DNA from 4 places in the Arthrobacter sp. NPDC055585 genome. Region 4 is predicted to be linked to each of the others. Evidence: riboswitches for the same ligand, from Rfam matches in the RefSeq annotation. Region 4 holds a riboswitch; each other region holds the start of a gene.
The links. A riboswitch is a leader RNA that binds a small molecule or an ion and turns the genes downstream of it on or off. The one in region 4 is predicted to bind S-adenosylmethionine.

Region 1: linked by a shared signal. The riboswitch ahead of ACWGQ2_RS11055 (methionine ABC transporter ATP-binding protein) and the one ahead of ACWGQ2_RS05550 (hypothetical protein) in region 4 are both predicted to bind S-adenosylmethionine.
Region 2: linked by a shared signal. The riboswitch ahead of ACWGQ2_RS00140 (bifunctional o-acetylhomoserine/o-acetylserine sulfhydrylase) and the one ahead of ACWGQ2_RS05550 (hypothetical protein) in region 4 are both predicted to bind S-adenosylmethionine.
Region 3: linked by a shared signal. The riboswitch ahead of ACWGQ2_RS11025 (LLM class flavin-dependent oxidoreductase) and the one ahead of ACWGQ2_RS05550 (hypothetical protein) in region 4 are both predicted to bind S-adenosylmethionine.

Annotation. Positions count from the first base shown of each region.
Region 1 is NZ_JBSHIT010000005.1:261,239-268,493, forward strand. Features, by position in the region: gene ACWGQ2_RS11035 (alpha/beta fold hydrolase) at 1-195, shown strand, start outside; gene ACWGQ2_RS11040 (CoA-binding protein) at 262-678, shown strand; gene ACWGQ2_RS11045 (SDR family oxidoreductase) at 697-1,458, shown strand; gene ACWGQ2_RS11050 (DUF6434 domain-containing protein) at 1,462-2,013, opposite strand; SAM riboswitch class I at 2,224-2,329, shown strand; gene ACWGQ2_RS11055 (methionine ABC transporter ATP-binding protein) at 2,436-3,227, shown strand; gene ACWGQ2_RS11060 (methionine ABC transporter permease) at 3,220-3,885, shown strand; gene ACWGQ2_RS11065 (LLM class flavin-dependent oxidoreductase) at 3,906-5,324, shown strand; gene ACWGQ2_RS11070 (acyl-CoA dehydrogenase family protein) at 5,321-6,535, shown strand; gene ACWGQ2_RS11075 (MetQ/NlpA family ABC transporter substrate-binding protein) at 6,562-7,255, shown strand, end outside.
Region 2 is NZ_JBSHIT010000001.1:24,685-31,939, forward strand. Features, by position in the region: gene ACWGQ2_RS00120 (alpha/beta hydrolase) at 1-307, opposite strand, end outside; gene ACWGQ2_RS00125 (SGNH/GDSL hydrolase family protein) at 501-1,304, shown strand; gene ACWGQ2_RS00130 (DUF3995 domain-containing protein) at 1,301-1,855, opposite strand; gene metX (homoserine O-acetyltransferase MetX) at 1,879-3,015, opposite strand; gene ACWGQ2_RS00140 (bifunctional o-acetylhomoserine/o-acetylserine sulfhydrylase) at 3,012-4,328, opposite strand; SAM riboswitch class IV at 4,394-4,510, opposite strand; gene ACWGQ2_RS00145 (VOC family protein) at 4,635-5,276, shown strand; gene ACWGQ2_RS00150 (hypothetical protein) at 5,405-6,361, shown strand; gene ACWGQ2_RS00155 (glycoside hydrolase family 2 protein) at 6,427-7,255, opposite strand, start outside.
Region 3 is NZ_JBSHIT010000005.1:253,644-260,898, reverse strand. Features, by position in the region: gene ACWGQ2_RS11035 (alpha/beta fold hydrolase) at 1-239, opposite strand, end outside; gene ACWGQ2_RS11030 (hypothetical protein) at 345-707, opposite strand; gene ACWGQ2_RS11025 (LLM class flavin-dependent oxidoreductase) at 732-2,126, opposite strand; SAM riboswitch class IV at 2,162-2,276, opposite strand; gene ACWGQ2_RS11020 (ABC transporter ATP-binding protein) at 2,688-3,515, shown strand; gene ACWGQ2_RS11015 (aliphatic sulfonate ABC transporter substrate-binding protein) at 3,636-4,703, shown strand; gene ACWGQ2_RS11010 (ABC transporter permease) at 4,703-5,569, shown strand; gene acs (acetate--CoA ligase) at 5,560-7,255, shown strand, end outside.
Region 4 is NZ_JBSHIT010000002.1:367,107-374,361, reverse strand. Features, by position in the region: gene ACWGQ2_RS05565 (hypothetical protein) at 1-265, opposite strand, end outside; gene ACWGQ2_RS05560 (MerR family transcriptional regulator) at 309-1,112, opposite strand; gene ACWGQ2_RS05555 (tyrosine-protein phosphatase) at 1,208-1,954, shown strand; gene ACWGQ2_RS05550 (hypothetical protein) at 2,016-2,402, opposite strand; SAM riboswitch class IV at 2,418-2,551, opposite strand; gene ACWGQ2_RS05545 (SGNH/GDSL hydrolase family protein) at 2,692-3,669, opposite strand; gene paaZ (phenylacetic acid degradation bifunctional protein PaaZ) at 3,948-6,032, shown strand; gene ACWGQ2_RS05535 (TetR/AcrR family transcriptional regulator) at 6,130-6,774, opposite strand; gene paaK (phenylacetate--CoA ligase PaaK) at 6,844-7,255, opposite strand, start outside.

The DNA.
Region 1 (7,255 bases), on a different contig from region 4:
GATGTGCAGAGTCTGACCGGAATCCGTGTGCCTGTGCTGGTGCTGGCCAGTTCCGGAAGCGATGACCGGCTGCGCGAATGGGCCCGCCAGACAGCCGAGCTGCTGCCCGAGGGCTCCTTTCAGCTGCTGGAGGGCAGCTGGCATGGGCTGGAGGACGCCACCCTCGCCGCCGCCGTGGACGCCTTCCTGGAATAGTGCCGCAGCCCGCCGTGTTCCCCTGGCGTAGGGTGGGAGCCCGGCAGACATCCCAGGAGGCACAGCATGGCGCACCGCAATGACCCGGAAGTCATCACCAGGCTGCTCACGGACAAGGGCCGGTGGGCGGTAGTCGGCTTGTCGAACAACCCGGCCCGCCCCGCTGTGGGTGTTTCCCGGTTTGTGCAGGATTCCCTGGGCATGGAAATTATCCCCGTCAATCTTTCCGGCGAGGCAGTGCAGGGCAATAAGGGCTATACCCGGCTCTCGGAGATACCCGGCCCGGTGGACGTGGTGGACTGCTTCGTGAACTCCGCCAAAGTGGGGAACATCGTGGACCAGGCCATCGAAATTGGTGCCAAGGCCGTCTGGCTGCAGCTGGGTGTGGTGGATGAAGGGGCAGCGCAGCGTGCCGCAGCCGCTGGCCTCGACGTCGTTATGGACACCTGCCCGGTGATCGAAGCCGGGAGGTTTGGACTCTAAAAGGCCAGGGAGGCCGGAATGAGCACTGTACTGGTGGTGGGCGCGACCGGCGGAATTGGCCGGCTGGTTGTCCAGGAGGCCGTCCGGAAGGGGTATACCGTCCGTGCGCTGGCCCGCAGTCCGCTCAAGGCAGCTCAAGTACTGCCGCCGGAGGCCGAAGTGGTGGAAGGTGACGTCACCCGGCCCGCGACCCTCGCCAAAGCGGTCGACGGCGTGGATGCCATTATCTTCACGCACGGCGCCAACGGCGGAGAAGACCCGCAGGCGGTGGATTACGACGGCGTGCGGAACGTCCTGCTGGCACTGCACGGACGCCGTGTCCGGGTGGTGCTGATGACGGCCATCGGCCTGACCAACAGGACGGCCTTCGGCACCCTGGTGGACTGGAAACGGCGGTCCGAACGCCTGCTCCGCGCCAGCGGACTGCCGTACACCATCATCCGGCCCGGCTGGTTCGACTACAACGAGCCCGGCCAGGACCGGGAAGTAGCGCTGCAGGGAGACCGGCGGCGAACCGGCACCCCGGCTGACGGCGGCATCGCCCGCACCCAGATTGCGCAGGTACTGGTGCAGGCCCTTTCCTCGGATGAAGCCCTGGGCAAGACCCTTGAACTTATCGCCGGGGACGGAGAGCCGGTCACCGATTTCGAAGCCTTCTTCGAACCGCTGCAGGCTGACCCGCCGGGCACCCTGGACGGAGTGCAGGACGATCTGAACATGCCGTTGGAGGAAGAGCCGGAAAACATCCGGGAAGAACTGGCTGCGATCGGCAGCCGCTAGGGCCTAGCCTCGCTGATCAGCGGGGAGGGAGCGGTGTAGTTTCCAAGCTGCGAGCATCTGGTCCCTGGTGCCGCCGGGATGTGTAGCGTGCCAGTCCCGCGCGAAGCGGTTCAGCTCGAACTGCGGGCCGATCGGCCGGGCGGCAGCCGCTCGTGTGGCGTGCCAGTGATCCAATGCAGCAGCCAGTGTAGCCGTCCCGTCATTGGCGGCGAAGAACTCACGCATGGGCGCATCAAAGCGGAAACCCGGCCCGAGGGCGTTGACGAAGAACTCCCGCAGCACCTGGCTACAGGGGTGCCCGGCCGGAACCACCGTGTGGATAGTCAGCGGAGGAACAAGCCGCTGTTGGCAGCTTCGGGGCTTCGCAGCAGGGGCCGGAAGCGGCCCGCCTGCCAGGAACGCGGCAATCCGTTCGGCCAGCAGTTCCTTGGAACCTCCGGCCGGGATCTGCTGCGCGCGGGCAAACGCCTGCAGCTCCTCCTTCAGCCAGTACCAGCGGCGGAATTCGCCTGCACCGAGGGAGGAAGAGAGGGCAGGGCGTTCCGGAAGGGTCACGGTCCCATCTTCTCGGATCCGCCAGGTAATCGGTGCTCCCGCGCCGCGGACGGACCCTCCGTTTGAATTGGCACGGGACCGTGGCTGCATTCGTCCGGCACGGCGTAACAAAACGGATTGTGACGCAGTGCCGCGTTACGTACCGACGCATAGGGCCGCACAGGGAAATGTTCTGGCCCTCACGGGGTGCAGCCGGTTTAGATAGTGCCGTAACCATCCAGAGCGGCTGAGAGACCTGGCTCCGTGACGCCGCAGCAACCCCCTTCCGCGGGCTAACCCCGCCGAAGAAGGGTGCTACCGCCAGGACCGATGGAGAAGCACCTGCTCTAATCCGGTCCGCTGCACCCGTGCCTTGCTGCACGGGCGCAGACCGGGGACCGCTGCGTGCCCCTCTTCCCGGGTTTAGACCTCAGGAGGACAGCATGATCAGAATTGAAAACGTCTCCACCGTCTTTGGAGGCGGTGAATCCGCCTTTATGGCCGTGGACAGCGTCAGCCTCGAAATACCCAAGGGCAGCATCCAGGGCATCATCGGGTTCTCCGGCGCCGGGAAGTCCACCCTGCTGCGCAACATCAACCTGCTTGAACGGCCCACCTCCGGACGGGTCCTGGTGGACGGAACGGACCTGACCGGCCTGGCGGACGCAGAACTGCGCGCCGCGCGGCATGAGATCGGAATGATCTTCCAGCACTTCAACCTGCTGAACAACCGCACTGCTGCGCAGAACGTTGAACTCTCGCTGAAGTTCGCCGGCGTGAAGAGTGCTTCCGAACGCCGCACCCGCGCACTGGAGGCGCTCGCCGTCGTCGACCTCTCGGAGAAGGCCGGCACCTACCCGGCCAAACTCTCCGGCGGGCAGAAGCAGCGGGTGGCCATCGCCCGCGCCCTGGCCACCCGGCCCAAGGTGCTGCTGTGCGACGAGCCGACCTCCGCCGTCGACCCCCGGACCACCGCCTCGGTGCTGCAGTACCTCAGCGACGTCAACGCACGGTTCGGCATCACGATTGTGGTGGTCACCCATGAAATGAACGTCATCAAGGCCATCGCTGACAACGTGGCTGTCATGGAGGAAGGCCGGGTGGTTGAACAGTTCGCGCTCGCAGAGCTGAACCGGCCAGGCTTCACGCCGGCCACCGCCATTGGCCGGTACCTGATCTCGGATGAAATCACCCTGGATCGTGCGGACCGCCGGGAAGGAGCCCGCGTTGCTTGAGCGCATTGCCGAAGTCTGGCCGGAACTGCTTGCCGCCCTGGGCCAGACCGGCACCATGCTGCTGGTCGCCATTCCGCTGGCGGTGCTGATCGGCACCCCGCTGGGCGTCCTGCTCTACACTCTGGGACCGGACGGGCTGGGTCACAAACCCCGGCTGCACCGGGTACTGGACTCACTGGTGAACCTGGTGCGGTCCTTCCCCTTCCTGATCCTGCTGATCGCGATCATCCCGTTCACCCGGTTTGTGGTGGGAACCACCATCGGCACCGCAGCTGTGATCGTGCCGCTGACCATCAACGCGATTCCGTACTTCGCCCGGTTCGTGGAGCAGAACATCACCGCTCTGGGCGGGGGCGTGGTGGAAGCGGCCCGCTCCATGGGAGCTACCCGCGGGCAGATTGTGCGCGACGTCCTGCTGGTCGAGGCGCGTCCGGCGCTCATCAGTTCCGTCACCATCATGACCGTCAGCTTCATCTCCTACTCCGCGATGGCGGGACTGGTGGGCGGTGGCGGAATCGGCGACTTCGCCATCCGGTACGGCTACTACCGCTACGAAACCGGGCTGATGCTCACCGCGATTGTGCTGATGGTCCTGCTGGTGCAGGCCGTGCAGCTGGGCGGTTCCTGGCTCTCCCGCCGCGCTGACAAGCGCCTCTGACTTCTATCGAAAGCTTTGCCATGACTATTCCCAGTACCCGCTTTGTAGGTCCGCGTCCGCGCTTGCTGCTGAACGCCTTCCTGATGAACACCACCAGCCACATCCGCGGTGGCCAGTGGCGCCACCCCGACGCCGAACAGCATCGCTTCAACGAACTGTCCTTCTGGACGGACCTGGCCCGCCAGCTGGAAGACGCGAAGTTCGACGCGCTGTTCTTCGCCGACGTCGTTGGACTGTACGGCAACCACGACGGCGGGTGGGCCTCCCACGTGCGCCGCGGTCTGCAGGTGCCCGCCAACGATCCGCTGCTGCTGCTCGCCGCGCTCTCCGGTGCCACCCGTGAGATTGGGCTGGCCGCGACGTCGTCCGTGGTGCAGAGCCATCCCTTCCAGTTCGCCCGGCAGATGTCCACGCTGGACCACCTCTCCGGCGGCCGGGCCGGCTGGAACATCGTCACCTCCGTGCTGGAGAACGCGCACCGCAACTTCGACGGCGACGGCCTCACCGGGCACGACCGCCGGTATGACTGGGCGGATGAATACACCGACGCCGTCTACAAGCTCTGGGAAGGATCCTGGGACGACGGCGCGCTGGTCCAGGACAAGGCCAGCGGCCTGCACACGGACCCGGACAAGGTCCACAAGATCCATCACCGCGGCGAATGGTACTCGATCGACGGACCGCACCTGAGTTCACCCTCTCCGCAGCGCACTCCGGTGCTCTTCCAGGCCGGCAGCTCCGGCCGCGGGCAGCAGTTCGCCGCAGCCAACGCCGAAGCCACGTTCATTTTTGCGCCCAACCCCGCCCATGCCGCGAAGGTAGCCGCCGGGGTCCGGGCACGCGCCGTCGATGCCGGGCGGCTGCCCGGGGACATCAAGGTGTTCACCGGCCTGTCCTTTGTGGTGGGCGGTACCGAAGCCGAGGCGCAGCGTAAAAAAGCTGAGCTGGACGAGTACCTGGACCTCGATGCCGTGATCGCGCACATTGGCGGCGGCCTGGGGGTCGACCTCGGCGGATTGGACCTGGACACCCCACTGGGCGAGGTGCAGACCGAAGGCGGCCGCGGCGTGCTGCAGGCGATCATCGACTCCACCCCGGGCGGGAACCCCACCCTGGCCGACGTCGCCCGGTACCGCACTGAAGCGCAGCAGATCACCGGAACCCCGGAGCAAATCGCCGATGAGCTTGAGCGCTGGCAGGATGCCGGAGTGGACGGCGTCAACATCATCAACGGCATCCTGCCCGGTTCCTACACGGACTTCATCGACGGGGTACTGCCGGAACTGCGCCGCCGCGGTCTGGCCCAGAGCGAATACGCCCCCGGCACGCTGCGCGAAAAGCTCTTCGGAGCCGGCCCGCTGCTCAACGACCGGCACCGGGCCGCACAGTTCCGCGGCGCCTTCACAAACACCCTTGCACCCTCAGGAGCCACCCGATGACCGCCAGCCTGCTCACCCGCTACGGCCACAATCCCGCCCCGGAAGCGGCCCGCTGGTTCGCCGTCGCCGACGAGGTAGCCGCCATCCTCGGCGCCGATGCACTCGAACGCGATGCCGCGAACAAACCGCCGTTCACGGAAGTCGAAATCCTGCGCCGGTCCGGGCTGCTGCCGCTGACCATTCCTGCCCGCTTCGGCGGCGCCGGAATCGACTGGAGCACCGTCTTCGAAATCGTGCAGCGGGTGGCCCGGGCGGATAACTCGATCGGCCAGCTGCTGGGTTATCACTACATTTTCCAGTCCTTCCCCTACATCGACCTGGATGAGGCACGCGGGCAGGAACTGGCGGACGAGTGCCTGGCGCAGCAGTGGCTCTGGTCCTCCACCGGAACGCCGCAGGGACCGCAGGCCGCTGCCGTCCGCACCGGCGGCGGATACCTCGTGACCGGCAAAAAGCCGTTCTCCACCGGCAGCCGGGTGGCGGAGAGGGTCTACGGCCGGGCAGTGCTCGACGGCGGTGACCGGCTGGCGCTGATCATCGACACGGCTTCCGAGGGCGTTGTCCGCCACGACGACTGGGACGTCCTGGGTTCCCGACTCACCGCCACCAACACCATCGAGTTCCGGGACGTGTTTGTTCCGGACACGGCAGTAATCACCAATCTGGGAGCGCACGACGGCGAACGCAGCCCGCACCAGGTGCTCACCACCCCGGCCTTCCAGCTGCTCTTCGCCCACGCCTACCTCGCCGCCGCGGAAGGAGCCGTGCTGGCCGCCCGGGACTACACCCTGGGCAGTGCCCGGCCGTGGTTCCACGCGGACGTGGCAGCGGCGTCGGACGATCCGTTTATCCAGAACCACTACGGGTCCTTCGCCGCCAGGCTCCAGGCACTGGCCGCCGTCGTTGACCAGGCCACCACCGCCCTGCAGTGGGCGTTCGACGCCGGCAAGTCACTCACCGCCGCTGACCGGGCCGGGGTGGCAGAGCAAATCGCCGCGGCGAAGATCACCGCTCACGAAGTGTCCCTGGATGTCACCGCACGGATCTTCGACGTGACCGGCGCCCGCGCCGCCGGGTCCAAGTACGGGTTCGACAGGTACTGGCGGGACGTCCGCACCCACACCCTGCACGACCCCGTTGCCTACAAATACAACGAACTTGGCCGGTTCTTCCTCAACGGAACCGAACCGGTTCCCTCCGCCTACCGCTAACTCACTCCACTCTTCAAAGGACTCCCATGGAACGCAGGAACTTCCTCAAACTCGCCCTCGCCGGCGCCGGCGCAGCCTCCCTGACCGCGGCCACCGGCTGCGGCCTGGCTGGCGGCGCAGCAGCCAGCGGCGACAAGACCATCAAGATCATCGCCACCGAATCCGCTCCGTACCAGGAGCCCACCAAGATCGCCGCCGAGCTGCTCAAGGCAAAGGGCTGGACGCTGGAAGCCACCTACGTCACGGACATCATCCAGCCGAACCTGGCGGTCTCCAACGGCGAATTCGATGCCAACTACTTCCAGCACGGTGCCTACCTGCAGCAGTTCAACGTGGACCAGAAGCTGGAAGTGCAGCCGCTGTTCTACGTCTACGGATCACCGGCCGGCATCTGGTCCCAGCGCTGGGATTCGCTGCAGGACCTGCCCGACGGCGCGCGGATCGCCCTGCCGGTGGACCCGGCCAACAACGGACGCGGGCTGGTACTGCTGCGCGATGCCGGGCTGCTGGAGCTCAAGGACGGCGTGGGCGTCATCCACACCTCCCAGGAGAGCATCACAGCGAATCCGAAGAACTTCGAGTTCGTGGAAGTGGACCAGCAGTCCCTGTCCAAGACGCTGCCGGACGTGGATGCCGGGGTGCTGTTCGTGCGGCTGGCCGCGGAGATTGGGCTGTCCCCGGATGACGCGCTGGCCTTCGAGAAGGAAGCGGACCAGATTC
Region 2 (7,255 bases), on a different contig from region 4:
TCACGCTGGAGTGCTGCTCCCTGATGCCGTCCAGCCAGTCCGAGACGTCCTGGACGGCGGCAACCACCCGGTCCACTGAATACTCCGGTTCGTGCATCAGCGGGAACCATGAGTACCCCGGCCCCAGTGCCTGCGGGGCACGCACCGACGCGATGGTGAACTCCTGCGGCAGGTACTGCGCCAGCCCCATGAGGTCTTCCTCGTTGGCCAGGTAGCCGTGAAAGAGCACCAGCAGCGGCGTTCCGGCCCGCTCTTCCTCCGGCTTGGAGAAGAGCACAACAGGGTTCCAGGGAGAGATTTCAGTCATAAAACCCATTCTGGCATGCAGCTGCGCCAACCTACGGTCGCGTAGCCAGCCGCCCACGGGCAATCATGGTCTGGTGACCGAAAACGTGCAGCATCCTTCCGAACCAGTACCGTCCGCACCGCAGACCGGCTTCGACCCGGCAGTACAGCCAGCCCCGCCGCAGGGGCACCCCGACCATCCCTTCAACCGGTACGTGGCGCTGGGCGACTCGTTCACGGAAGGGATCGGAGACCCCAGCCCGGAGAGCCCCGGAGGCCACCGCGGCTGGGCCGACCGCCTCGCCGAGGAGCTTGCCGCCGGGCACGACGACTTCGCCTACGCGAACCTGGCCATCCGCGGCCGGCTGCTGAACCAGATTGTGGCTGAGCAGCTGCAGCCCGCCATCGACCTGAAACCGGACCTGGTGACCATCTGCGCCGGCGGCAATGACGTCATCCGCCCCGGCGGGGATCCGGACCGGCTGGCCGAAACCATGGACACCACCATCGCCGCGCTGCGCGAAACCGGTGCCACCGTAGTGCTGTTCACCGGCCCGGATATTGGAGCCACCCCGGTGCTGGGCAGCGTCCGCGGGCGGGTGGCTATCTACAACGAGAACCTGCGCACCGTCGCCTTGCGGCACGACGCCGTCATTGCGGACATGTGGGCGCTGCGGGAGCTGAGCAACCCGCAGATGTGGGCGCCGGACCGGCTGCACTTTTCCCCGATGGGACACCAGACCATCGCCGCCATGGTGCTGGAGACACTCCAGGTACCGCATACGCTTGAACCCGCCGTCGTCAAGGAGCTGCCGCCCAAGAACTGGCGGACGGCGCGCTCCGAAGATCTCTTCTGGGCCCGCGAATACCTCATGCCGTGGGTGATGCGCCGGGTCCGCCGCCGCTCCTCCGGTGACGGTATTTCGCCGAAGCGGCCGGATGCCGGCCCCTACTTCGGCAAGCGGATGCCGCAGGGCTCCTCCGAAGGTGCCGGAACCGGGCCGCTCAGCCAGAGCTAGTCCGGTTCGGGCTGTCCTGCCGTCCGGCTGGCCTGAGTCCGGTGCTGCGGCTTCCGCCGCGAGAGCACCAGGTAGGTCAGGAGCGCGGCGCCCCAGGCGAGGAACAGCGGATCCCACAGCCAGGCGTGGCCCTTCAGCCCGTCAAGATCGGCGTCCGGACCGGCGGGGATCCAGCCTGCCAGCACGGCTGACGCCGCTACTGTATTGACCGCGCCGTACAGGCACAGTGCCGCGCCTCCTACCCAGCTGAGCGCGCGGATGAGCCGGGGAAACGGAAACCTGCCGTGGGCTGCGGCCAGCGGAATAACCGCCGCAGCGGCCTTGAGCAGCGCGGCACCGCCGAGGACCGCGGCGGCCTGGGCCGGGGACTCCTGCCGGTTCTGCACGGCGAAGCGGCCTACCGTGGCCAGCAGCCAGTCCCCGCCCAAGGCCCAGTACGCGCTAAACGCCGCATGGACCAGGCCAAGGATGCAGGCTGCCCGGAGGAAGCCGGTGCCGCGCCGGGGCCAGGCGTCCGCTCTGCGCGGCGGTTCCTGCGGTGCACTGCGCATCCCCCCATGGTGCCGCGCAGTTCCTAGGCGAAGAAGTCCTGCCGCAGAACATCCTGGAGCTGGAGCACATCGGTGAGGAAACCGTCGTGTCCAATCGGGGCATTGATCAGGTGCACGCGGTTCTCGCCGGGCAGCGCTGCGGCCAGTTCATGCGACTGTTCGGGGAAGTACAGCCGGTCCGAGTCCACCGCTGCCACCAGGAACTGCGCCTGGGTGCCCGCGAGCGCCTCGGTCAGGCTGCCCCGGCCCCGGGTGACGTCGTGGCTCATCAGCGCCTCGGTGAGGACGACGTAGCTGTTGGCGTCGAACCGGCCGGCGAGTTTTTTGCCCTGGTGGTCCAGATAGCTCTCTACCTGGTACCGGCCGCGCTCAGCCGGCAGCGCTGCTCCCAGCGGGTCCTCCCCCGGCTGCGGTGTCCGGCCGAACCGGTACTGCAGTTCTGCCTCGGAGCGGTAGGTGATGTGCGCGATCCGGCGGGCCAGACCCAGCCCGGCCAGCGGGGCGCGTCCGTTGTAGTAGTCCCCGCCGTTGTAATCCGGATCCAGCCGGATGGCAGCGACCTGAGCCTGGGCGAAGGCGATCTGCTCGCCCGTACTTGCCGCCGTCGCCGCGATGACCGCGCACCGGGCCACCCGTTCGGGTTCAGTGACGGCCCACTCCAGTGCCCGGGCGCCGCCGAGGGAGCCGCCCAGCACGGTGTGCCAGCGGCGGATGCCCAGCTGGTCTGCCAGCCGGGCCTCGGCGTGCACGGAGTCCCGGATGGTGACAAACGGGAACCGGGATCCCCAGGGCAGCCCGTCCGGGTCCGCCGATGCCGGACCGGTGGAACCGTAGCAGCCGCCGACCATATTGATTGAGACAACAAAGAACCTGTTGGTGTCGATGGTCCGGCCCGGACCCACCAGGGGATCCCACCAGCCGGGTTCGTCCGTGCAGCCCTGGGCCACGTGGGTGCTGCCGGTCAGGGCGTGCGGAATGAGGACGGCGTTGGACGCGTCGTCGTTCAGCACACCCCACGTTTCGTAGCCCAGCACCACGTCCGGAAGGACGCCGCCGGTCTCCAGGGCCAGGTCACCGATCGAGGCATACTGCAGCACCCCGTCCAGTACTCGGACAGGGTGCTGCGGTGCAGGAGGATACGTTGTCACGCTGTGCTTCATGCTCCCTTGGCGGCGCGGAAACCGGCGTCGAGGTCCGCGATGATGTCATCGATGTGCTCCAGGCCCACGGACAGGCGGACCAGTCCCGGGCTGACGCCGGCCGCTGCCTGTGCTTCCGCACCGAGCTGGCTGTGCGTCGTCGACGCCGGATGGATCACCAGTGAGCGCACGTCGCCCACGTTCGCCACGTGGGAGTGCAGCTCCAGGCCGTCCACAAAGCGCTTGCCGGCCTCGACTCCGCCCTCGATTTCGAAGGACACGATCGCTCCGGTACCGCGTGGGCCGTACTTGCGTCCCCGTTCGTACCAGGGGCTCGACTCCAGCCCTGCATACGCAACGGAAATGACGTCGTCGTGCGCTTCCAGCCAGCGCGCCACGGCGACGGCGTTTTCAACGTGCCGCTCCACGCGCAGGCTCAGGGTCTCCAGTCCCTGGGCCAGGAGGAAGGCATTGAACGGGGAGAGCGCAGAGCCCAGGTCGCGGAGCAGCTGAACCCGCGCCTTGAGGATGTAGGCCAGGTTCGCGCCGAGGACGCCGTTGGCGCCCAGGTCGCGGGCGTAGACCAGCCCGTTGTAGCTCTCATCCGGGGTGTTGAAGCCCGGGAACTTCTCCGGGTCGGCGCCGAAGTCGAAGTTGCCCGAGTCCACGATCACGCCGGCAATCACGGTGCCGTGCCCGCCCAGGTACTTGGTGGCTGAATGCACCACAATGTCAGCGCCCCATTCGATGGGCCGGATCAGGTACGGCGTGGACAGGGTGTTGTCCACGATCAGCGGGATCCCGGCCTCATGGGCGACGGCGGAGATCCCCTCGATGTCCAGGACGTCCTGGCGGGGGTTGGACACCACTTCGCCGAAGAAGGCCTTGGTGTTGGGGCGGACTGCTTCCCGCCACTGGTCCAGGTTGTCCGGGTCCGCGACGAAGCTGACGTCGATTCCGAACTTCTTCAGCGTGTGCTTGAAGAGGTTGTAGGTTCCGCCGTAGAGGCTGGGGCTGGCCACAATGTGGTCCCCAGCCTGGGCGAGGTTGAGGATGGCGTAGGTCTCGGCGGCCTGGCCGGAGGCGAGTAGCAGGGCTCCAAGGCCGCCTTCCAGGGAGGCGATCCGGTTCTCGACGGCTTCCTGGGTGGGGTTGCCGATTCGGGTGTAGATCGGCTCCAGTTCGGCCAGCGCAAACCGGTTCGCTGCCGCTTCGGCGCTGGGGAAGACGAAGGACGAGGTTTGGTAGATGGGCAGGGCGCGGGCACCGGTTACGGCGTCGGGCTCCTGACCTGCATGGATCTGGCGGGTTTCGAAGGACCAGTTGGCAGACATTGTGCTCCCTTTATGACCAGGGGCCCCACAGGGTCGGGTCCGGGATACTCCGGAGCGACACGTGTGGCCCGCGCTTGCCGGTACGCCTGTTTGCGTACGGCCAGGTCTTCACCCGGGGCACCCCACCGCGGTTGGAGGGTTGCCGGCCAGCAAGCCGGGGCTATCTGCTGGCACTCATGACCTGTACCTATAGAACCAACGCTCCCGCTGTTGCGCAACCCATATGACGCAGCGTGAAAGTTGCTCATTACGCTCCTTAGGCTTGCCTTAGTCGAGACACAGGTCACAACGTGCCAAGATGTTCGCATGCGCCTGGATCACGTCTCTTACGCCTGCGAATCCGACGGCCTGCTGGCCACCACGGAACGCATTGCTGCTGCCCTGGGAACCGACTTCGTCAAGGGCGGAGTCCACCCCCGTTTTGGTACCCGCAACATGATCCTCCCGCTGGCCAACCACCAGTATGTTGAGGTTGTTGAAGTACTGAATCATCCCGCATCGGACAAGGCTCCCTTTGGGCAGGCCGTCCGTGCACGCTCCGAAGCCGGAGGCGGCTGGATGGGCTGGTGTGTTGCCGTTGAGGACCTGGCTCCCTTTGAAGAACGCCTTGGCCGCGCCTCCGTTCCCGGCAACCGCAAGTTCCCCGACGGGCAGGAACTCACCTGGCGTCAGATCGGCATCAACGGCCTGATCGCGGACCCGCAGGTTCCCTACATGCTGCGCTGGGATGAAGACAAGGCCGACCTCCACCCCTCGCGTGCCTTCGAAGGCACTGTCTCGCTGCAGTCGCTCACCATTGCCGGGTCTGCCGCACGGGTGACCGAGTGGCTGGGTATGCCGGTTGAGAGGCCCCTGGAGTCCGTGGACGTCACCTGGGTCTCCCCCAAGGGCACCCCCGGCATCATGTCCGTCACCTTTGCCACTGAGAAGGGTCTCGTCGAGATCTAGTTTCCGGATTCGCTCCGGTTTGGGAAATCGCTCCGGTACGCCGGGGACGATTTCTCCCAAGCCGGAGCTTTTCCACATATTGGGGTCCCTCCCCACGACCTAGCCGCTGCGTCTCCAACTATTGGGGCATGGAACCCGAGTTGATTTTCACTGCCGATGCCGATGCCTATGGGGCCGGCCGATACCTCCTTGCCGAAAGTTGCCGGAGGGGCAGCATCGTGCGGTTGCGCACCGGGGTCTATGTCGATGCTGAAACCTGGCACGGACTGGCGCCGTGGGAACGCGAACGCGTCCGGGTCCGCGCAGCAGTTGCCCAGGGTCAGGAACGCCGGATCCCTGTGCAGGAATCTGCAGCCGTCATGTGGGGAATGCCCCTTCTTCAACTTCCATCCGAGGTGCTCCTCCTGGCCGAAGCCCCCTCCCACGGCCGACGTCGTGCAGGGATCCGGTGGACGGTCAGGAACCTGCTTGAACCCCTCGACGCGGTCTCCGGCGTGAGCATGACGTCACGTACCCAGACCGCCCTGGACATAGCCGCGTACCTGGACTTCGAGGCAGCGGTTCCTGCTTTGGACAAGGTGCTGCGGAGCGCTCCGGCCCGTGGGCTGCCCTGCTACAGCAAAGAACATCTGCTGCGGCTGGCGGAAAACCTTCCGAACAAGAGCAGGCTGAACCGTGCCGTGCGCGTGATTGGCTTTGCCGATGCGCGTTCCGAGTCGGCCGGCGAATCCTACTCCCGGGCGGTCATGTTCAGGCAGGGATTCCCTGCGCCTGACCTGCAACATGAATTCGTTACTGCAGCAGGACGTTTCCGCGCCGACTTCTTCTGGCCGGAGCAGAGCCTGGTTGGAGAGTTCGACGGCGCCTTGAAGTACGGCCGGGGCAACCCCGCGGTTCCACCGCAATGGGACATCCTGATGAAGGAGAAACGCCGCGAGGATGCCATCCGGGCCACGGGCGTGGGCTTTGTCCGCTGGTCCTGGGCCGACATCTCGAGACCCGCATCGCATCCGGAGTCCCTGGTGCAGCGGCTCCTGCGGGCTGGCCTGCCGCTCCCGGGCCGGCCGCGTTCTCGCCGAAGCTGAGTTCGCTCCGCTTTGTGCAGATCGCTCCGCGGCGCGGCGGAGCGATTTCACAAAGTGGAGCGATCTTACAAAGCGGAGCGGTCCCCGCGGAAGGCACGGACAAGGTCAGCGTTCAGCGCGCGGACAGCCTCCGGATCAACCTTGAGCACCTTCCGATCGTAGGTGAGCAGGCCGTTGACCTCATCCTCGACGTCGGTGAGCTGGGTGTAGACGGTGGCGGCAAGGCCTTCCCGCAGCGCCGGCTCAATCTGGGTGCGGTGCAGCGAGGTGTACGCCCGCTCCAGCTCGGCCCGGGTGTGCAGGGTCTTGCCGTAGCCAAAGACCTTGCTGTTCCAGGTATACCCGTCCAGGGGAAGGCTGAAGCCGCCGTACTCGGAGAGCACGATCGCCCTCGGGTCGCGCTGCCAGCGCCGGCGGATCCGGAACGGCACCGCATAGACGTGCAGGCTCTTGGCATCACCGGCGCCCTGGTCGTGCCAGCCGCTGGCATGGTCGATGAGGCGCGTGGGGTCAAGCTTCCGGAGCTCGGGGGCGATGTCCGCAGCGTCGAACTGGCCCCAACCCTCGTTGAACGGCACCCAGAGCGCGATGCTGGGGACGCTGCGCAGCAGGTCGGCGGTTTCCCGCATCTCCCGCCGGAAGGCGTCCCGTCCGGCGGCGTCGCTGCGGCCGAATTTGGCGTACCGACGGTCGCTGCGGCTGCCACGGCCCGGCAGCGGTACGGGCTCAGGTGCCCGGCCCTCCCCCATTCCGCCGTTGACCAGGTCCTGCCACACCAGCATGCCCAGCCGGTCGCAATGGTGGTACCAGCGCAGCGGCTCGATCTTGATGTGCTTGCGCAGCATGGTGAAGCCGAGGTCCTTGGCAGTCTGGATGTCGAACACCAATGCCTCG
Region 3 (7,255 bases), on a different contig from region 4:
TCGGATTCGGGGGTGTATTCCTCCCCGTCTCCGCTCTCGCCCTTGCCCCGGCGGTCGTATGTATAGACGGTGTGCCCCTCCGCCAGCAATTCGGCAACCCCGGCCATGGAGGACGTAGTCCGGTCCATCATGATCGGGTCCACCACCACCAGGGGCGGTCCCTCGCCCTGCCGCTGCCATGCAATCGGCGTTCCGTCAGCGGAAAGCACACGTCCTGAGGCACTGGCTGCTGGATCCATGGGGGTCTCCTTGGCGGGAGGGTGGGAGCCGAAGATGACGGGCCGTCCCTCCAAGGTAGAAGGGCCGCCCCCGGGGGTCAATAAGCATGCCGTCCCGGAGCTGCCTTAGAGTTCCGCGGCGACGGCCCGCAGCACCTCGGTGACGTCGGCCTTGCCCTGGCCGTAGTCGAACAGCGTGGTGGGGACGTTCGGGGTGCTGGCTGCGCTCACGCGTGTGGTGCGGGCATCGATTGGTTCGAAGGACAGGACAATGACGGCGCCGAAGGACTTCCAGTTCCCACCGGCCACGATTTCCGCCCGTTCCCGCCAGATGGCGGTGAGTGTCATGCGCGGAAGTCCGGCCAGGGCACGCTCCACGGCGGGCGGGAGGGCAGCCATCGGTGCCTGGACCACCAGTTCGCCGTGTGCCCGGGCACGCTTGGAACTGACGGTGAGCTGAATGGTATTGGACGGTCCGTCGGCAGTCATGGATCGAGGATAGCCGAGGGGCCTCTATCCCTTTACTGCCGGTGCCAGCCGGTACCGTGCACCGCGGTGCTCTGCGGGAAGCTTGTCTCCGGCACCGAAGAGCTTGTTCCGCAGAGTGCCGGGGGCGTACTCCGTGGGGTACGCGCCGCGCTTCTGCAGCTCCGGAACCACGAACTCCACCACGTCTTCGAAGGTGCCCGGTGTGACGGCATACGCGAGGTTAAAGCCGTCGACGTCGGTCTCCTCCACCCAGCGGATCAGTTCCTCGGCAACCTCCTCGCCGGAGCCCACCAGCCGCGGGCCCAGCCCGCCGATCCCGGCGCTCTCGGCGATGTCGCGCACCGTCCAGGGCTCGCCGTCGTCCTTCACTTTCTGGAAGTTCGCCGCAGCGGACTGGATGGCGTTGGACTTCACCGAGCCGAGCGGCTCATCGAGGTTGTAGGTGGAGAGGTCCACGCCCATCCAGCCGGACATCAGCGCCAGCGCGCCTTCGTCGCTGATGTAGCTCTGGTAATCCAGGTGCTTGGCTTCGGCTTCCTCGGTAGTGGCGGCGGTGATGATGGTCAGCAGCGTGTAGATCCGGATCGAGTGCCGGTCCCGTCCTGCTGCTTCGGCGGCGTCGCGGATCTTCGTGACGGTCGCCTTGAGCTTCTCCACCGTGGACGCTCCGACGAAGACTGCTTCAGCGTTCTCTGCCGCGAAAGCGATGCCGCGCGGCGACGCACCGGCCTGGTAGATCACCGGTGTGCGCTGCGGCGAGGGCTCCGAAATGTGGATGCCGGGGACCTTGAAGTACTTGCCCTCATGGTTGATGTCATGGACCTTGGCCGGGTCGGTGAACACGCCGGTCTCCCGGTCGCGGACCACGGCATCGTCTTCCCAGGAGCCCTCGAGCAGCTTGTAGACAACTTCGAGGTATTCATCGGCGTGGTTGTAGCGCTCGTCGTGCTCCAGCTGGTCTTCCTGGCCCATGTTCCGGGCGGCGGAGGGCAGGTAGCCGGTCACTACGTTCCAGCCGACCCGCCCTCCGGTGAGATGGTCCAGGGTGGAGAGCCGGCGGGCGAACGGGTACGGGTGCTCGTAGGCGGTTCCGGCCGTGACGCCGAAGCCGAGGTGTTCAGTGACCAGCGCCATGGCGGAGACCAGCAGCAGCGGATCGTTTACCGGGACCTGGGTGCCCTGCCGCAGGGTCGCTTCGTTGGAGGATCCGTACACGTCGTACGTGCCGAGGACGTCGGCAATGAAGATCCCGTCGAACAGGCCGCGTTCGCAGGTCTGGGCCAGATGGGTCCAGTAGCTGAGCTTGGTGTAGTCCGCGGAACGGTCTTCGGGGTGGCGCCAGAGGCCGGGCGACTGATGGCCCACGCAGTTCATGTCGAAGGCGTTGAAGCGGATGTGGCGGGCGGGCGTGGTGGCCATGAGGGTCCTTTACGGAAGGACGCACCGCAGAGGGAGCGCCGTACTTGCCGCGGGCGGTGCTGCCGGCGACCGGATCGTCATCTGGGGCACCCCGCTACGGGAGAGGGTTGCCGCCCAACCAGCCAGAGCTTCGCGTTGGGACTCATGATCCTGCGGGTTCAGTATGCGCCCGTTCCCCCGGTGGCACGCAAGCCCCGCCTGTCACGCGGCGTAACGGCCGCCGTCGTACTTCTCCCCTCCCAAAAACCATCGAGAGGCCAGTTACGGCTCCTTTGGGCGCTCAAAAGAGCCGTAACTGGCCTCTCGATGGGGACACCGGCGGGAAGGGGACTGGATTCGAAATGTTACGCGGGGACTTGCCGGGATCGGACTTCAGGGCGTTTAGTTGGTGCTTGACCATCCCGAGCGGCTGAGAGACCTGGATCAGTGAAGCCGCAGCAACCCTGGTCGGAGTGCTTCCTCCTTGAGGCACTGCGATAGCGAGGTGGACGTCGCAGGAGGCCGGTAACGGCCCAGGACGTTTTCCGTAGGGTGCTACTGCCAGGACCGATGGAGTGTTCAATGACTGCTGTACTGTCCTCTGGGTCCCATGCTGTGTCCGCTGCCGCGCCCACCGCACCCGACACCGCCCTGTCCGTGACGTTCGACGGCGTTGGCCGCAGCTTTGGCTCCGGCGCAGACGCCCACGTGGTGCTCCGCGACATCAACTTTGAAGTCCGCCCGGGGGAAGTCCTGGCGATCCTGGGGTCCAGCGGCTGCGGCAAGTCCACGCTGCTGCGCGCCACTGCCGGGCTCGACGCCGCGTCCACCGGCCAGGTTCGAATCGACGGAACCGCTGTGCGCGGCATCGATGACCGCTGCGCCGTCGCCTTCCAGGAACCCCGGTTGCTGCCCTGGCAGACCCTGCAGGCCAACGTTGCGATCGGCCTGCCGAAGGGCACCAGCGCCTCCGAAGGCCAGGCCAAGGTCTCCGAACTGCTCAAGCTCGTGGAACTGGACAGCTTCGCCAAGCACCAGCCGCGCGCCGTTTCCGGCGGCATGGCCCAGCGCGCCTCGCTGGCCCGCGCCCTGGCCCGCAAGCCCGGCGTCCTGCTGCTGGACGAACCGTTCGGCGCCCTGGACGCACTGACCCGCCTGAAGATGCAGGACCTGCTGCTGGACGTGCACCGCGCCGCCCCGGCCACCGTCCTGCTGGTCACTCACGACGTCGATGAAGCCCTCCAGCTCGCCGACCGGATCATCGTGCTCGGCCGCGAACCCGGCAAACCCGGGGCCACCATCACCCAGACCATCACCGTTCCCGGCGCCCGCCCCCGGGACCGAGCCTCAGCCGAACTCGCCCGAATGCGCGGCGAACTCCTGGCAAGCCTCGGCGTCGACCGCCACTAGAGCGCCCACGCCTCCCCTGCCCCCGCGCTCAAAACGGGGCCAAACCGCGGACGCTTTGTGCCCGCACCAGTTGTACCTATCCCTGATTTTTTCTGCTCCACCCGTCTCGAAGGAATCCCCATGAACAGCCGTTCCCGCTTCTCCCGCCGCCCACCCCGTGTCTCCCGCCGCCCGCTCACCGCACTGGCAGCCACCGCCGCCGCCGTCTCCCTGGCCCTGACCGGCTGCGTTGCCGGCGAAGATTCCTCCGGCGCAGCCGCCAACGAAACGGCCGACGGCGGCACCCTGAACATCGACTTCGCCACCTACAACCCGCTCAGCCTGGTGATCAAGGACCAGGGCTGGCTCGAAGCCACCCTCGAAGAGCAGGGCGTTGAGGTCAACTGGGTACAGTCCGCGGGATCCAACAAGGCCAACGAGGCGCTGCGCGCCGGAGCGATCGACGTCGGCTCCACCGCCGGTTCGGCTGCCCTCCTCGCCCGCGCCAACGGTTCCGAAATCAAGACCATCAGCATCTACTCCCAGCCGGAATGGGCCGGACTCCTGGTCTCCCCCGACTCGGACATCACCTCCGTCGAGGACCTCGCAGGGAAGTCCGTCGCCGCGACCAAGGGCACCGACCCTTACTTCTTCCTAGTCCAGGCACTGGAAGAAGCCGGTCTGAGCACCTCCGACGTGACGGTTGAGAACCTGCAGCACGCCGACGGCCGCACCGCCCTGGAGAACGGTGCAGTGGATGCGTGGTCCGGCCTCGATCCGATCATGGCCGGTGCCGAGCACGCCGGCGCGAAGTTCCTCTACCGCAACCTGGACTTCAACACCTACGGCTTCCTCAACGCCACCGAGTCCTTCCTGGAAGAGCAGCCCGAACTGGCCCAGACAGTAGTTGACGCCTACGAAAAGGCCCGCGCCTGGGCCGCCGAAAACCCGGAGGAAACCGCGCAGATCCTCGCCGACGTCGCCGGCCTGGACCTCGAGGTGGCCCGCACCGTCATCCTGGAACGCAGCAACCTCGACGTCGACGCCGCCCCGGGCGATGCGCAGCGCACGGTCCTGGAAAAGGTCGGCCCCGTGTTCGTTGAAACCGGCGACGTCGCCAACCAACAGGCGATCGACGACGCCGTTGCTTCGCTGCTGGATGACACCTTCGTGCAGAAGGCCGACGCCGCAACGGTCAAGGACTCCTAATGAGCAGCAATACCTCCCTGACCGGCAGTTCCGCCGTCCCCGGCGGCATCCAGGGCCCGGGAGCCGCGCTGCCCGCAGCACCGGTGCGGAAGACCGTCTCCGGCGGCGTCCTGTCTCGGACCTGGGCCCGCGTGGCCCTGGGCCTGGTGGTACCGGTTCTGCTGCTGGGCCTCTGGCAGCTGGTCTCCGTCCTCGGGGTTTTCAGCGCCGTGCAGCTGCCCTCCCCGGGCGCGGTCCTGACCTCCGCAGCGGACCTGATTGAGCGCGGCGAGCTGGGCACCCACATCGCCATCTCCACCCAGCGCGTCCTCACCGGTTTCGCGCTCGGCGCCGCACTGGGCCTGGTCCTGGGCGCCCTGCTGGGCCTGTCCCGGCTGGCCGACGTCCTGCTCGGCCCGCTGTTCGGCGCCGTCCGAGCCGTTCCTTCCCTGGCATTGGTGCCGCTGCTGATCCTCTGGATGGGCATCGGCGAGGACTCCAAGGTCACACTGATCACCATCGGCGCGTTTTTCCCGGTCTTCACCACCGTGTCCCTGGCCCTGCGGCACGTGGACAAGAACCTTGTCGAAGCCGCCCGCGCCTTCGGCCTGAACGGACTGAAGCTGCTCACCACGGTGCAGCTGCCCGCCGTCGTACCGGCTGTCTTCTCCGGCCTGCGGCTGGCACTGGCCCAGTCCTGGCTGTTCCTGGTGGCCGCCGAACTGATCGCCTCCTCCATGGGGCTGGGCTTCCTGCTCACCGACTCGCAGAACAACGGCCGCACCGACCGGATGTTCCTGGCGATCGTGCTGCTGGCAGTCATCGGCAAAACGACGGATGCCCTGCTGAGCGTCGCAGAAAAGTGGGCAGTGAAGAAGTGGGCGTAGACACAGCAATCCAGACAGCAGCCGAACCGGAATTCGCCGGCGAGGCAGAGCGCATTGCGTTCTGGGAGGACGCCGCCCGGCGCCTGCAGTGGGAACAGCCGTGGCACACCGCCCACACCTTCACCCCGCCGCAGCGCCTGTCCGGCCCGGAGGTTCCGGAGGCCGACGCCGAGTACAGCGTGCCGGAAATCCAGTGGTTCGCCGGCGGCAAGCTCAACGTCGCAGTGAACTGCGTGGACCGCCACGTGGCCGCCGGGCGCGGGGACAAAGTGGCACTGCACTGCGAGGGCGAACCCGGTGACCGCCGGAGCATCACCTACGCCCAGCTGCAGAAGGAAGTCTCCAAGGCTGCCAACGCCCTGCTGGCCCTCGGGATCGAAAAGGGCGACCGGGTGGTCATCTACCTGCCCGTCATCGCCGAAACCATCATCATCACCCTGGCCTGTGCACGGATCGGCGCCATCCACTCGCTGGTCTTCGGCGGGTTTTCGGCCGAGGCGCTGAAGTTCCGGGTGGAGAACACCCGCGCGAAGCTGCTGGTCACCACGGACGGCCAGTTCCGGCGCGGTGCCGCCGTCCCGGTCAAGGACAACGCGGACGAGGCCGTTTCCGGGGACAACGCGATTGAACATGTTCTGGTCATCCGGCGCACGGGCTCCGAGATCGCTTGGACCGAGGGCCGGGATCTCTGGTGGCACGAGACCGTGGACACCGCCTCCGATGTGCACGAACCGGAGGCATTCGACGCCGAGACGCCGCTGTTCATCATGTACACCTCCGGCACCACGGGAAAGCCCAAGGGCCTGGTGCACACCATGGGCGGCTACCTCACGCAGGCGTCCTGGAGCTACGGGTTCCTGTTCGCCAATCCGGACGAATCCGCCCGGGACACGGACGTCCACTGGTGCACTGCGGACCTGGCCTGGGTCACCGCCCACACCTATGAGATCTACGGGCCGCTCTCCAACGGCGTCACCCAGGTGATCTTCGAGGGCACACCGAACACCCCGCATCCCGGCCGGCACTTCGAAATCATCGAACGCTACCAGGTCACCAGCTACTACACCGCCCCTACCCTGGTCCGCTCCCTCATGGGCTGGTTCCCCGACGGCGTCCCGGACACCTGGGACCTGTCCTCCATCCGGCTGCTGGGCACCGTAGGTGAAGCAGTTAACCCGGAAGCCTGGCGCTGGATGCGGGAGAACATCGGCCGCGGCGAGGTTCCGGTGATCGACACCTGGTGGCAGTCCGAAACCGGTGCCACCATCCTGTCCCCGCGGCAGACGGACACCAGTTTCAAGCCCGGCTGCGCTTCCCGCGCCCTGCCCGGCGTGTCCACCCGGATCGTTGATGAGCACGGCAACGAGGTGCCCCCGAACGTACAGGGCTTCATTGTGGTGGATAAGACCGGTCCGTCCATGGCCCGGACCTGCTGGGGAGATCCGCAGCGCTACCTCTCCTCCTACTGGCGGCAGTACGCGCAGCAGGGCTGGTTCCTCGCCGGGGACGGCGCACGGTATGACGACGACGGCGACACCTGGATCCTGGGGCGGGTGGACGACGTCCTGAACGTCTCCGGGCACCGGCTCTCCACGATCGAAATCGAATCCGCGCTGGTCTCCCACCCCTGGGTGGTGGAAGCCGGGGTCTGCCCCGTCGCGGATCCCAAAACCGGTCACGCCATCG
Region 4 (7,255 bases):
GCCCGAAGCGTCCCAGCAGCCGGAGGCCGACCGGGCCCGTGGCCACCACCCCGGGGCCGCCGGCGCCCCGGCCCCAGGCCGGCGCCATTTCGACGGCGTAGCGACCGTCCGGGGCCAGGATTTCCAAGGCGGAGTGGAACAGCGGCCGGGGGCGCCGCCGCTCCCGCAGGGAACGCCAAAGCTCCCACCACCGGCTGGTGTGGATCACCACGTGCCCGCCGGCGCCCACCGGCAGCCACCACAGCCGGATCTCGGTTGCCTCCACCGATACCTCCTCTGCTGACGCGGCTGCCGGCATGCAGCCGGGACTAAGCCCTGGCGACTGGCTGCTGCAGTTCAGTCACCCAATCTGCCTGATCCTCGGACTCGGACCGCAGGTACACCTCACGGCACGGGCCTGAGAGCGTGAATCCCCGGGCGATGATCTCGGCGTGCACCGCCTGCCAGCTTTCGCCGATGTGCTCCATCGAGCCCAGGTGAACTCCGCACACGGCAACTGGAACAGCGGGCAGCAGGGCTTCCTCGGCGCCGTCAGGAATGGGACCGGAGCTCGCAAAGCCTGCAATGATCCGCATACCGTCCTCTCCCATGTCGTACTGCGCCACCGGAACCCCGGCCGGCGTGCCGGAGGGGGCCAGCAGTGCTGCGACACTGTCGAAGAGCGGCCCGACGACGCCGGGAACCTCGGGCTGCTCGGCCACTACGGCGCTGCATGCGGCGAGCCGCATGGCAGGGAGGGGCTTTTCAATGATTTCGATCTGGGCCATGGCATTTTCCTTTTCAATGAGGTGGAGCCTGCGCTCGACGTCGATGAGCCGTGCCGCCGCTACCCGCGCCTCTTCCGCGACCTCCGCCTTCCGCAGACGAAGCAGGCCGGCGATCCGGCCTGAGTCCATCCCGGAAGCGAGCATCGCCGAAATATCGTCCAGGCCGAAGCCAAGGGAACGCAGGGCCACGATCCGGTGCAGCCGTTGAAGCTGCGACGGATCGTAGGAACGGTAACCGCTGAACTCATCCACGTGGGCGGGCACAAGCAGCCCGGCGGTGTCCCAGTGCCGCAGCATGCGGTGGGTAACCTGGCCGATCTGCGCGAACGCTCCAATGGATAACATGCTCCAGTTCTCCTGCCTTCCACAGTGTCAGAGTCAAGTATCGCTGGCGGAGGCCCTCCAGCGCGCCGGGGCACGGCTCCGCCTAGGCTGGAAGCATGAGGAATCCGGGGAAGCGCAGCGTGGACTGGGACGGCGCCGCTAACGCGAGGGACCTGGGCGGAATACCCGCGGTCAACGGGTACATCCAGCCCGGGCGGATCTACCGGATGGGCCGCTCCGAATGGCTCACGGCCCGCGGCTGGCAGCAGGCGCATGACGCCGGCGTCCGCACCGTCATCGACCTGCGCAACGCGGCGGAGATCGGCCGGCGTGATACCGACCCCGTGCTGACGCCGTCGGCAGTAGACGGCATCCGGTTCGTGAACCTTCCGACCCAGGAACCCGATGACCCGGACTTCACCGCGCTGACCGGCCCGTACATGAGCTCACCGCGCTTCTATCCGGAGAACCTGCGCCGCTGGCCGGAGAAGTTCGCGGCAATCGCCGCCGCCGTCGCGGATGCCCCGCCCGGCGGCGTCGTGCTCCACTGTTCTGCCGGACGCGACCGCACCGGGCTGGTGACGGCGCTGCTGCTCGGCGTGGCCGGTGTGCAGCCGACGGACATCGCCGCCGACTACCGAACCGCCCTGACCGGCATCAACGACTGGCACCGGACCCAGCAGCAGCCGCGGGAACGACCGCTGGACGACGCCGAACTGGCCGCCCGCGCCGATGCAGCGGAGGGGGAACTGCTGGGTTTCCTGCAGGATTTCGACGCCGCGGCCTATTTGCGCCGGGCTGGAATAGGGGAGGAAACGCTCGCCCGGCTCCGGTCCCGGCTGCTCGACCCCGAACCGAGATGACAGAAACTGCTCGATACAGGCTTCATCCGTGCAGTTTCTGCCATCTCGATGGGACGGGGAGCTACGCCGAGCCCTGATCCTGCATAGTCACGTCACGCCGGGGTTCCCGGCCGCGGCAGGGAACCACCCTGTCATTTGTGGCCAAGTAGAAAAAAGAGCTCCGGTTCCGGCCCTCGTAGGCGCCCGGGACCATCAGCGAGGAGTACCGCTGGCACCACTGGGGCTGGCCAGGGCTGGCCGCCAGCGCCTCTGCGACTAGCGGAACGTCGTGGTGCCACATCAGCTGCTGCTCGCCGTCGAGGACCAGGTAGATCAGGTCGAGTTCGGGGTCGGCGTGGACCTCGACGTCGATCCAGTCGTCGAACCTGAGCAGGCGGCCACCATGGATCCAGTGGATCTTGTGGCCGGGGTAGAAAGCGGTGCAGCGCGGGTCACTGGAGGGAATCACAGCGTGTCCTTCGTGGGAGTGTCCTTGCCCGCTCCGGTTGGATGCGGGCCGCTTCGTCATCCGAACCACCCGCCGAACATTGGGGTTGGTGCATGGCCAGTCGGAGCTTTTCCACACCCGGGAAGGTGCGGAGGCCATGTCTCGTGAAGCAGTAGTTACGTTAGCAGGTGCCGGGGACACCGGTACATCCCTCGAGAGGCCAGTTACGGCTCTTTTCGGGCCTGAAAAGAGCCGTAACTGGCCTTTCGACGGGGGAGAGGGGTACGTGGCCAGGAAAACCGGCGCAGCTTCACCGGCGGCCGCGGCAGGGATGGCCGCCACCCGGGTGCAGGTCGACGTCGGCGGTGATGGCGGCCAGGTATCCCTCGCGGTAACCCGTGGCGTTCGGATGCAGGTTGGTCTGGGGATCGCCGAAGATGATCCACGGATCGGCCGACCCCACGCCATGCCCGGCAAACTCGTCCACCACGTCCACGTAGGTGGACCGCCGGTCCGGCAGCTGAGCGGCCAGTACGGCATTCAGCGCATCCGTGCCCGCGTTGAACAGTCCGGCTGCCTCCGCCGTCAGCAGGCCGGGAACGCCGGCGTCGTCGAAGAGGTGCGGATAGCCCACCAACACCAGCTCGGCCCGCGGAGCCAGGGCCCGCAGCTGTTCCAGCGACTGACGCACCTGCGGGGCCAGCGTCGTTTCGGCGTACGCCTGCGCCGCGGCCAGGGCGGGCCCGCAGGTGGCAGGAAGCGCCGCTCCGGCACAGGCCGCGACAACCTCCGTGAAACGGACGTCGTTGCCGCCGATGGTCAGGGTCACCAGATCGGTATTCCGGTCGATGCTGCCGGCGGCCTGCAGTGCTGCGATTTGCTCCGGCAGGTCCACCGGCCCGGCGGGAGCAGACGGCGGAGTGCTGGCAGCGGTAGCACCGCCGCAACTCACATTGGCATCCAGCTCAACCTTCCGGAGTGCATCCAACAGGGCCGGATACCCTTCTGCGGTCCGGCCGCAGGCATCCAGGAAAGCTCCGCCGCCGACGCCGGCCGCATACGAATCCCCGAGCGCCACGTAGTCGACAGTCCTCTTGTGCCCGCGGTCCCATCCTTTGTTGGGTCCATGGTGTCCGCGGTCCCGGTCTGCACCGGACCCGGCCGCGGTCCAGCCCGGCGGAGCCTCAGCAGCCGCACCGGCCGCAGGCAGCACCAGGGATCCTCCCGTGAGCAGGATTCCCGCGGACAGCAGTGCCGCTGCCCGCCCCCACTTGCGCAACCGGAACATGTCCTTGCCTTCCGCCGTCGTTGTCCGCAGTGCAGTGCTGCGTAACGGAACACGGTAACGGCCGGGCTTCGACGGCGGAACATGAACGCTGCCAGGCGCTGCCCGCAGGCGAAATGTTAGGACAGCTCAGGTCCGGGTGATGTGCCGCACGGCACTCTCATGTAGGCTGGATTCATTACCGACCGTCCGGTCAGTTATCGGCCTGCGCCGCAGCTGCGGCCAGCGGAACCGGCCCGGACTGGCAAACGAACGTCCAGTATCGAAAGGGTCCGTCAAAGATGACCTCAACCGCCATAGACGTGCAAGTCGTCCCCAGTTTCGTCCAGGACGAATGGTGGACCCCGGAGAACACCTCCGCCAGCTCCGCCGAAGTCCGCGATGCCTCCACCGGCGAACTGCTCGCCCTGGTCAGCACCGACGGACTGGACACGGCTGCCGCCGTCGAGCATGGCCGCACCGTGGGCCACCGCGGACTGGCCGGCCTCACCTTCCACCAGCGCGCGCTCAAGCTGAAGGAACTGGCCCAGTACCTCAACGGCCGCCGTCCGGAACTCTACGAAATCTCCGCCCGGACCGGCGCCACCAAGATCGACTCCCTCGTGGACATCGACGGCGGCATCGGCGTGCTCTTCACCTTCGGCTCCAAGGGCCGGCGCGAACTGCCGAACTCCACCGTGGTGATCGACGGAACCGCCGAGGTGCTGTCCAAGGACGGCTCCTTCATCGGCGAGCACGTCTACACGTCCATCCCGGGCGTCGCCGTGCAGATCAACGCCTTCAACTTCCCGGTCTGGGGCATGCTGGAGAAGTTCGCCCCGGCTTTCCTCGCCGGCGTCCCCACCATCGTGAAGCCCGCCACCCCCACCGGCTACCTCACCGAAGCCGCCGTGCGCATGATGATCGAATCCGGCATCCTGCCCGCCGGTTCGCTCCAGCTGATCTCCGGATCCGCACGGGACCTGCTGGACCACCTCGACTACCGGGACATGGTCTCCTTCACCGGCTCGGCGTCGACCGCCAACAAGCTGAAGAACCACACCAACGTCGTCGAAGGCGGCGTGCGCTTCACCAGCGAAACTGACTCGCTGAACGCCTCCATCCTGGGGCCGGACGCTCTTCCCGGCACCCCGGAGTTCGACGCGTACGTGAAGTCGCTGGTCACCGAAATGACGGTCAAGGCCGGCCAGAAGTGCACCTCCATCCGCCGCGCCATTGTGCCCAAGGCACTGGTGAACGACGTCGTTGCTGCCGCTGCCAAGCGCATTGAAGAACGTGTTGTGCTCGGCGACCCCCGCGCAGAAGGCGTCACCATGGGCGCGCTGGCATCGGTGGAGCAGCGCGACGGCGTCCGCTCTTCCGTGCAGACCCTCCTCGATGCCGGCGCGAAGATCGCGTTCGGCAGCCTGGAGGCCCCGGAAACCGTGCAGGCAGACGGCAGCCGCGGGGTCGCCGAAGACGGTGCTTTCATGGCGCCGGTACTGCTGACCTGGGACAACCCCGAGGCTGAGGCGCTGCACTCGGTGGAAGCCTTCGGCCCGGTTTCCTCTGTGGTGGGCTACGAAGACACCGCCGACGCCGTGCGTCTGGCTGCGATGGGCGGCGGCTCGCTGGTTGCCACCGTCTGCAGCAACGACCCGGCAACCGTCCGCGAGGTTGTCACCGGCATCGCCGGCCACCACGGCCGTGTGCACGTGCTCAACCGCGAGACCGCCCGCAGCTCTACCGGCCACGGCTCGCCCGTGCCGCACCTGGTCCACGGCGGACCCGGCCGCGCCGGCGGCGGCGAAGAGCTCGGCGGCATCCGCGCCGTCAAGCACCACATGCAGCGCACCGCCATTCAGGGCTCGCCGAACATGCTGACGGCCATCACCGGCGTCTGGCACACCGGCGCAGACCAGAACTTCGATGAGACACACCCGTTCCGCAAGGACCTGGCCACGCTGAAGATCGGCGACGCGATGGCCTCCGAGCTGCGCGAGGTCACCCTGGAAGACATCACCGCCTTTGCGAACAGCACGGGCGATACGTTCTACGCGCACACCAACCAGGAAGCCGCCGAAGCGAACCCATTCTTCCCCGGCATTGTGGCGCACGGTTACCTGCTGCTCTCCTGGGGTGCCGGTCTGTTCGTGGAACCGGCGCCGGGACCGGTGCTGGCCAACTACGGCCTGGAGAACCTGCGCTTCATCACTCCGGTGGCAGCCGGCGATTCGATCCGCGTCACCCTGACGGCCAAGCGCATCACCCCGCGCGAGACCGACGAGTACGGTGAGGTTGCCTGGGACGCCGTCCTGCACAACCAGAACGATGAGATCGTGGCGACCTACGACGTGCTGACCCTCGTGGAGAAGAAGCGCGCCTAGCCTCCTCGACACATCGAGATCACAGAAACTGCCCGTTAGACGCTTCTAACGGGCAGTTTCTGTCATCTCGGTGGGGAAGTAGGGGGGAGGGACGATGTCAGCGCTTGCCGTGCAGGCCGTCGAACATCATGGAAATGATGTCATCGGCAAGCTTCTCCGCGCCGATCGGGCCGCCGGGCTTGTACCACTCGACAATAGAGTTGATGGTGCCGAAGAGCAGGCGGGTGGTGGTCCGCGGGTCAATGTCCCCGCGCAGTGATCCCTCCGAACGCGCGGCGTCCACGAGCTGGGCTACCCGACGGTCGAACTGGCGGCGCCGTTCAAGCGCATCACGCTCAATATCGGTATTCCCGCGCAGGCGCAGCAGCAGGGTGACAAACGGCAGGCGCTCCGTCAACACATTGATGGTCCCGCGCAGCACGAACTCAAGCCGGGCGTCAGCCGGGCCGGTGGACGCCCGCGGGTCATCCAGGACGCCCTCGAGTCCGCCAAGGGCGTTCTCCAGCGCCAGGCGCAGCAGATCGCCCTTGGACGGAACATGGTGATAGATGGCGGACTTGGTGATGCCCAGGTTCTCCGCCAGGATGCCCATGGACGTCGCTTCGTAGCCGTGGCGGTTGAAGACGTCGACGGCGATGTTCAGCACGGTCTGCTGGTCGTACCCCGGGCGCCCGCGGCGGGAGCCGTTGCCGGCTGCGGTCGTGGAGGACGGGGAAGTCGCGGAACTCGAAGGACTAGGCATCTGGATATTTTCGCATGAACGTTCGGTTGGCCGGGACACCCCCGGCCAACCGAATGGCCATCCCGGCTGCTAGGCCGGCTTGTTCTCCTGCTTGCGCAGGTCGTAGATGCGGCGCAGCTTGCCGCTGGAGCGTGCCAGGGACCCGGGCTCCACCACGTGGATGGCGCAGGAGGAACCGATGTGGATCTTGATCTGGTTCTTCAGCTCAGCAGCTGCCTTGGCGCACTCGTCAGCGGAAGACTCGGCACGGCGCTCGATCTTTACTGCCAGTTCGTCCATGCGGTCCGGGCGGGTGATCTCCAGCTGGAAGTGCGGGCTCAGGGCCGGGATGCGCAGTGCGATTTCTTCGATCTGGCTCGGGAAGAGGTTCACGCCGCGCAGGATGATCATGTCATCGTTGCGGCCGGTGATGCGGCCCATGCGGCGCATGCCCGGACGCGCGGTGCCCGGCAGCAGGCGGGTGAGGTCGTGTGTGCGGTAA